2 regions of the Alkalispirillum mobile genome follow, and region 2 is predicted to be linked to the other one. Evidence: predicted binding sites of a transcription regulator. Region 2 holds the regulator's gene; the other holds the start of a gene.
The links. The regulator sigma-54, encoded in region 2, starts transcription at its own class of promoters, with help from an activator protein. The targets are predictions, from matches to a motif close to TGGCANGNTNCNTGCTT.

Region 1 (3,833 bases), on a different contig from region 2:
GGTCCGCATCGTAGGTGCGGGACGCCTTCTCGGGGGTGTCGTTGTACTTGGTGGACAGGGCGCCCATGCCGTCGAACAGCATGCTCAGGGACCAGTGCTCCTCCTCGCCACCGCCGGCGAAAATCATGTCCTGCTTGCCGAGCTGAATCTGCTCCATGGCGGAGCCGATGCAGTGAGCGCTGGTGGCGCAGGCGGAGGTGATGGAGTAGTTGAGGCCCTTGATCTTGAAAGGGGTCGCCAGACAGGCGGATACGGTGCTGCCCATGGTGCGGGTGACACCGTAGGGCCCGATCTTGCGCACACCCCGGTTCTTGAGGGTCTCGGCGGCCTGCACCACGTTGGCGGTGGAGGCGCCGCCGGAGCCGGCGATCAAACCAACCCGGGGGCTGGAGACCGCCTCAGCGCTCAGGCCGGCGTCCTGCATGGCCTGTTCCATGGCGATGTAGGAGAAGGCCGCGGCATCGCCCATGAATCGGAGCGATTTGCGCGGTATATGATCGGACAGATCGATATCCACGGACCCGGCCACCAGGCTGCGTAGACCGACCTCCTCGTATTCCGGCTTGAATTTGATGCCCGAACTGCCGTTACGCAAGGCCTCAGTCACCGAGCTCTGGTCGGTGCCGATGCAGGAGACAATGCCCATTCCAGTGACGACTACTCGACGCACGGTAGACTCCTCGAAACTGAATCAGTGGTTATTGAAACTTACAACCCGTAGCAGGTTAACCCCGGCCTTTGCTGAGGTCGCCCGGATCCTGAAACAGCCCCACCTTCAGGTCCTTGGCCGTGTAGATCTGCTCACCATCCACGGACACCCAACCATCGGCAATCCCCATGACCAGGCGACGGTTAATGACGCGCTTGAAAGCGATCTCGTAGGTGACCTTTTCGTGCTCCGGGAGAATCTGGCCGGAGAACTTCACCTCCCCGCAGCCGAGGGCGCGCCCCTTCCCTGTGCCGCCGATCCAGCCCAGGTAGAAGCCCACGAGTTGCCAAAGGGCGTCCAGCCCCAGACACCCGGGCATGACCGGATCCCCCGGGAAATGGCAGCGGAAGAACCAGAGATCCGGATCGAGATCGAGCTCCGCGCTGATCTGGCCCTTGTCATAGGCCCCGCCCTGATCACTAATGTGCGTGATGCGGTGGAACATCAGCATGTTCGGCGCGGGCAGTTGCGGGTTGCCCGGGCCAAACAGTCGTCCGTGCCCGCTGAGCAGCAACTCGTCGTAATTATAGCTTTCTTGCCTTGTCATTCTCCCTACCTGTGGTCATGTGGCGGCTCGGTGCATATCCTACGCCATCGGGCAAAAAGGCCATACTACACGTACAAAAAAGCCGTGTCCCCCTCCACGGGGAACACGGCATGGGCTGGTCGCCAGGAAGCGCTGGTTCAGCGGCGCTCCTGGATCATGCCGGCCAGTTCATCGCGCAGCTCCGGGTCGGTGTCCAGAGCGGTGGCAATCTCGGAGTACTCCGGGACGCTCAGGCCGTGGTTTTCGATGGCGTCCACCATCTCGTCGTTGGCCTCCTGCTGCAGGTTCCGCGCCTCGTCCGGATCCTCAGTACCCTCCAGCCGCTGAGTGTAGTCCTCTTGGATCTCGGTGATATCGATGTAGGCGTCAGCGAACTGCTCCAGGCTGTCGTCGTCAAAGTCGTGCTCGGGAGCACCAGCACCCATGGCCGGGTCCTGCTGCATGCCCGGGTCCTGTTGTTGCTCCTGACCCATCTGGTCCTGCTGCTGGTCCATGCCCTCCTGTTGCTGCTGCTCCATGCCGCCTTGCTGCTGCTCCATGCCGCCCTGCTGCTGTTCGTCCATGCCGCCGGGCTGCTGCTGTTGCTGCTGCTCCATTTCCTGCTGCTGGTCCATCCCCTGCGGATCATCCTGCATGCCGGTCTGGCCGACGGCCATGCCGGAGGCGAGGAGCAGGGAGGAGAAGACGGTCAGGGTCGGGGCAATCTTGCGAAGCTTCATTGAGGCCTCCTGTATAAGTCTGGCTCGAATAGCGTTCCGGCCTAAGTCTTGCAAGCACCCTGCCAAGTGGCGACTTGATTCGGGGGGCGTGCATAAGTGACTGACCGGAAAGTGCAAAAAAGCAGGCCCGATGGGTTGCGGGCGGGCAGCTGTTCGGGAACCGAAGTGGCAAATCGTGTGTCGTACTGGCACATGTGTCATAAGGGACAAGGTTTATGCCGCTGAAACGATTGCTTTCCCGGGTCTACAGCCTGCGCCTGGCACTCATCTTCCAGGTGCTGGTGCCTCTAGCGCTCCTTACGGCGGCAGCAACCTGGATCGGGGTGAAGGCGCTGGAGTCCAGCCTGGAGGAGCGCCTGGAGGAGGACGTGCAATTGATCGCCCGGGCGATCCGGCTGCCCGTCAGCCACAGCCTGGAGGAGGGCGAGGACGAGGCGGTTCGCCAGGCGCTTGAGTCGGTGTTCACCATCGGGCGGGTCTACGGTGCGTACGTCTATGACCGGGATGGTCAGCAGGTGGCGGCGGTGGGCGCCGTGAAACCGTCGCTGGCGGAGCGGGAGCGGCTGCAGGGACTGGCCGAAGAGGGCCGGGACACCGGTGAGTACGAGCTGATCAAGGGGCAGCAGGTCTACTCCTACTTTGTCCCGCTGCTGGATACCGGGGGGCGGATCAGCGGCCTGTTACAGGTCACCCGCCGGGAGAGCGATTTTGCCGATTACGTGGGCGAGATTCAGCGACAGGTGGTGCTGGGAGCGCTACTGACCACGCTCATTGTCAGCGGATTGGTATTGGTGGGCCACCGGGCGGCGATCGGGAGGCATGTATCGCGCTTGGCGGAGAGCATGAGCCAGGTCGGGCGCGGCGACCGCCAGCACCGCGCCCGTGAGGACGGCCCCCGCGAGCTGAGGCAGTTGTCCTGGACTTTCAACGAGATGCTGGACAGTGTGCAGACGGCGGAACAGGAGCTGCTGGAACGCACGAATCGCGAGCAGGCCCTGGAGCGCGAGTTGGAGCACTCGAAACGGCTCGCCGCCCTCGGCCGGCTGTCTGCCGGCGTTGCGCACGAACTGGGCACGCCGCTGAGCGTCATTGACGGTCAGAGTCAACGCGGGCTGCGCGACCCGGACCTTTCGCCCCGGGCGGTGAAGGCTTTCCGTCGTATCCGGTGCGAAGTGGACCGGATGAGCCAGATCGTCAAGCAGTTGCTCGACTTCGGTCGGCCCTCCAACGGCGAGCGGCGCCCCCTGCTACTGCGTGATCTGGTGCTTCGGGTTGTGCATGCGCAGCAGGAGGCGCCAGCGGCCCGCGATGTTCATTTCGAGGTCGCGGGATCCGGAGACCCTCATGTGAAGGTGTTTGGTCACCCGATCCGCCTGGAACAGGCCTTGGGTAACCTGCTGCAGAACGCCGTGCATGCCGTCCGCTCCGGCCACGTTCGGATCAGTTGGATAGAGACCGGGGAGAGTGTCGCGCTCCGGGTGGAGGATGACGGCCCCGGTGTGGACCCGGAGGCCCGCGCCCGGCTGTTCGAACCGTTTTACACCACCAAGCCGGTGGGCGAGGGCACCGGCCTGGGGCTGGCGGTGGTGCACGGCATTGCCCAGGAACACGGCGGTGAGGTGCGGGTGGAGGAGAGCGCAGAGCTCGGTGGCGCCTGCTTCGTCTTGCAGGTGCCGCTCGCAAATCCGGATAACACCAAGGAGTAAGCCGATGAGCGCTTCATCGATTGCATCCCAGCGTATTCTCCTCGTTGAGGACGACGAGGGCTTGAGGGAGCTGCTGGCCGAGGAGTTCGAGGACAGCGAAGCCCAGGTCAAGGCCGTGGCGGATGCCGAACAGGCTGCACCGCTATTGGTGG
Region 2 (3,833 bases):
ATCACCGCCCTGCCCATGCATGCCCGGGCCCGCAAGGGCGTCGGCTACCTGCCGCAGGAGGCCTCGGTGTTCCGCAAGATGACCGTGGCCCAGAACATCATGTCCATCCTGGAGACACGCCCCGAGCTGAGTCGCAAGGGCCGCGAGGAGCGACTCCAGGCCCTGCTGGACGAGTTCCACGTGCCGCATCTGGCCAACCAGAATGGCATCAGCCTCTCGGGCGGGGAGCGGCGGCGGGTGGAGATCGCCCGGGCGCTGGCCGCCGACCCGCAGTTCATCCTGCTGGACGAGCCCTTCGCCGGCGTTGACCCCATCTCTGTGGTGGATATCCAGCACATCATCCGCCAGCTCACCGAGCGCGGGATCGGCGTGCTGATCACCGACCACAACGTGCGGGAAACCCTGGGTATCGTGGAGCGGGCCTACATCCTCAGCCAGGGCCGGGTCATTGCCCGCGGCAGTGCCGACGAGGTTCTGGCCAACCAGGCCGTCCGCGAGGTCTACCTGGGGGAGCATTTTCGGCTTTGACCCCCTTTCCGCGGTAAACTGGGAGTACAGGCAGATACCCGGCCCGGCAATGGGCTAGCATGGGATTATCAAAGCGGTGCGTGCCACGACATACATGAAAACAAAGCTCACCCACATCACGATCAATCAGAACGGCCCCCGGGCCCGTTGGGATCGGTCATGAAGCAGTCGCTGCAACTCAAGCTCGGCCAGCAACTCACCATGACACCCCAGCTGCAGCAGGCCATCCGCCTGTTGCAGCTCTCCACCCTGGATCTGCAAATGGAGATCCAGCAGCAGCTAGAGTCCAACGTCATGCTGGAAATGGCCGAGGACGAGCAATTGGAGGACGAGCAGCGGTCGGAGGCGGACGAAGCTGACCAGAACACCGCCGACGAGCCGGGCGAGGACACGAGCGGCGAAGAGCAGAGCGATGCCGAAGCCCCCGCCGCCGAGGAGCCCGCCGCCAGCCAGCAGGACGACATCCCTGACGACCTTCCGCTCGACTCCAGCTGGGACGAGATCTACGACGGCAGCACCCCCTGGAGCCAGCCCGACAGCGAGGATGAGGACCGCGACCCCTGGGCCAACCGCTCCGGTGGCGGTGAAAGCCTCCACGAGCACCTCACCTGGCAGGCTGAGCTCACCCCCTTTACCGAGCAGGACGCCGTCATCGCCCAGGTCATCATCGACTCGGTGCGCGACGACGGGTATCTGGGTGCCGACATCGAAGAACTGATCTCCGCCCTGCCCGCCGAGTGGGAGGTGGAGCCCGAGGAGGTCGAGGCGGTCCTGCGCCGCATCCAGCACTTCGACCCGGTAGGCGTGGCGGCACGCGACCCGCGTGAAGCGCTGCTCATCCAGCTTGAGCAGCTGCCGCCCGACACCCCGCTGCTCACCGAGGCCCGCACGCTGGTGGACCAGTACCTGGACATGCTGGTGCAGCGCCAGTACGCCCAGCTGTGCCGGCGCATGAAGCTCAACCAGGAGCAACTGCGCGAGGTGCTGGCCCTGGTCCAGACCCTGGACCCGCGGCCCGGCTCCCAGATCAGCGACGACGAGACCCAGTACGTGGTCCCGGACGTGGTGGTGCGCCGCATTCACGGCCGCTGGCAGGTGGAGCTCAACCCCGACACGGCCCCGCGGCTGCGGGTCAACAGCTACTACGCCAGCCTGATCAAGCGCGCCGACAACAGCAGCGACAACACCACCCTGCGCAACCACCTGCAGGAGGCGCGCTGGTTCATCAAGAGCCTTCGCAGCCGCAACGACACTCTGCTGAAAGTGGCCCGTTGCATCGTCGAGCGCCAGCAGGGCTACTTCGACCACGGCGAGGAGGCCATGCAGCCGCTGGTCCTGCGCGAGGTGGCCGAGGCGGTGGACATGCACGAATCCACCATTTCCCGGATCACCACCCGCAAGTACATGCACACCCCGCGGGGCACGCTGGAGTTCAAGTACTTCTTCTCCAGCCACGTGCAGACCGTGGATGGCGGCGAGTGCTCGGCCACCGCCATCCGCGCCCGTATCCGGCGACTGGTCGCCGACGAGAACCCGGCCAAGCCACTCAGTGACAGTCGCATTGCAAATATCCTTCAGGAAGAAGGCATAAACGTGGCAAGACGGACCGTAGCCAAGTATCGTGAGGCCATGGCCATCGCCTCGTCATCCGAGCGCAAGCGACTGGCCTGAACCGCAACGTTGAAGGAGGCGGCATGCAAATACAGATAACCGGCCACCATGTGGAAGTCACGGACGCTCTCAAGGACTATGTCCACGACAAGTTCAAGCGCCTGGAGCGCCACTTTGACAACCTGGTGGACAGCCACGTCATCCTCTCCGTGGAAAAGCTTCGCCAGAAGGCGGAAGCCAACCTGCTGATCAGCGGCAACCGGCTGCACGCCGAGACCACCAACGAAGACATGTACGCCGCCATTGACGGCATGGTGGACAAGCTCGACCGGCAACTGGTCAAGCACAAGGAGAAGGTGACCGACCACCACCGCAGGGAGGGCGCTGCGCAGAAGGCAAGTGCAGGGGCCGCGGACGTAGACGCAGAATAGCCACAGCAAACCACTGGCGGCCGGCGTCCTGCCGGCCCCGGCCGCCCTGGGCTGAACATCATCATGAAAATCGCCGAACTCATCACGCCGGACCGAATCCGTTGCGAAGCCGAGGTCAGCAGCAAGAAACGCGTGCTGGAACAGCTCAGCGACCTGCTGACCACGGACGACACCACCCTGGCCGCCCCCCAGGTCTTCGACCGCCTGGTGGCGCGTGAGCGCCTGGGCAGCACTGGCCTGGGCCATGGCGTGGCGCTGCCCCACGCCCGCATGGAGGGCATAGAGCAGGCCCGGGGGGCGCTCATCCGCCTGGGCGAAGGCGTCGACTTCGACGCCTTTGACCGCGAACCGGTGGACCTGCTGTTTGCCCTGGTGGTGCCGGAGCACTTCACGGACGAGCACCTCCAGATCCTGGCCGACCTGGCCGAGATGTTCAGTGACAGCCGCCTGTGCGAGCGGTTGCGGGCCACCGGGGAACCGGAGCGGCTCCACCAGCTGCTGGCCGAGTGGCAGGGTAGTGAGACGGCAGGGTAGCGGCCACCGACACGGCGGCCGCCAGAAGGCGGAGCACCGACATCCATGCAGAACCTCAGGTTGATCATCATCAGCGGCCTGTCCGGGTCCGGAAAGAGTGTGGCGCTGCACACGCTCGAGGATCAGGGCTGGTATTGCATCGACAACCTGCCCGTCGGTCTGCTCAGCGCTTTCGCCCGCCACGTCAACGACAGCTGCCAGGGGGCCAGCGGCCGCTACGCGGTGGGCATCGACGCCCGCAACCGGCCGGAGGACCTGGCCCGCATCCCGGAGATACTCGACGAACTGGGCGGTCTGGGGCTGAACAGCGAGGTGTTGTTCCTGTTCGCCAACCACGAGACCCTCATCACCCGCTTTAGCGAGACCCGCCGCCGCCACCCCCTCAGCGGCGACGATGCCACGCTCGCCGATGCCATCGCCCGGGAAGAGACCCTGCTGGCACCGCTGCGTGCCCGCGCCGACCTGACACTGGACACCAGCGACACCAACGTCCACCAGCTGCGCGACCTGATCCGCGAGCGGGTGGAGCACCAACCCGGCCGGCTCTCGCTGCTCTTCCAGTCCTTCGGCTACAAGCACGGCATCCCGTCCGATGCCGACTACGTGTTCGACGCCCGCTGCCTGCCCAACCCGCACTGGGAGCCCAGGTTGCGTCCGTTCACCGGGCAGGACGCACCGGTGCAGAGCTACCTGGAGGCGCAGCCGGAGGTGGGGCGGCTAATGCAACAG

Region 1: a site for sigma-54 is predicted at 2,024-2,040, ahead of DFR31_RS01175 (DUF4168 domain-containing protein). Genes of this name have one in related genera too.

What each region holds. Positions count from the first base shown of each region.
Region 1 covers NZ_RCDA01000001.1:228,544-232,376, forward strand. The annotation lists gene fabB (beta-ketoacyl-ACP synthase I) at 1-670, opposite strand, end outside; gene fabA (bifunctional 3-hydroxydecanoyl-ACP dehydratase/trans-2-decenoyl-ACP isomerase) at 726-1,256, opposite strand; gene DFR31_RS01175 (DUF4168 domain-containing protein) at 1,394-1,975, opposite strand; gene DFR31_RS01180 (sensor histidine kinase) at 2,191-3,681, shown strand; gene DFR31_RS01185 (sigma-54-dependent transcriptional regulator) at 3,686-3,833, shown strand, end outside.
Region 2 covers NZ_RCDA01000008.1:2,128-5,960, forward strand. The annotation lists gene lptB (LPS export ABC transporter ATP-binding protein) at 1-528, shown strand, start outside; gene DFR31_RS13490 (RNA polymerase factor sigma-54) at 688-2,199, shown strand; gene hpf (ribosome hibernation-promoting factor, HPF/YfiA family) at 2,223-2,570, shown strand; gene ptsN (PTS IIA-like nitrogen regulatory protein PtsN) at 2,634-3,104, shown strand; gene rapZ (RNase adapter RapZ) at 3,150-3,833, shown strand, end outside.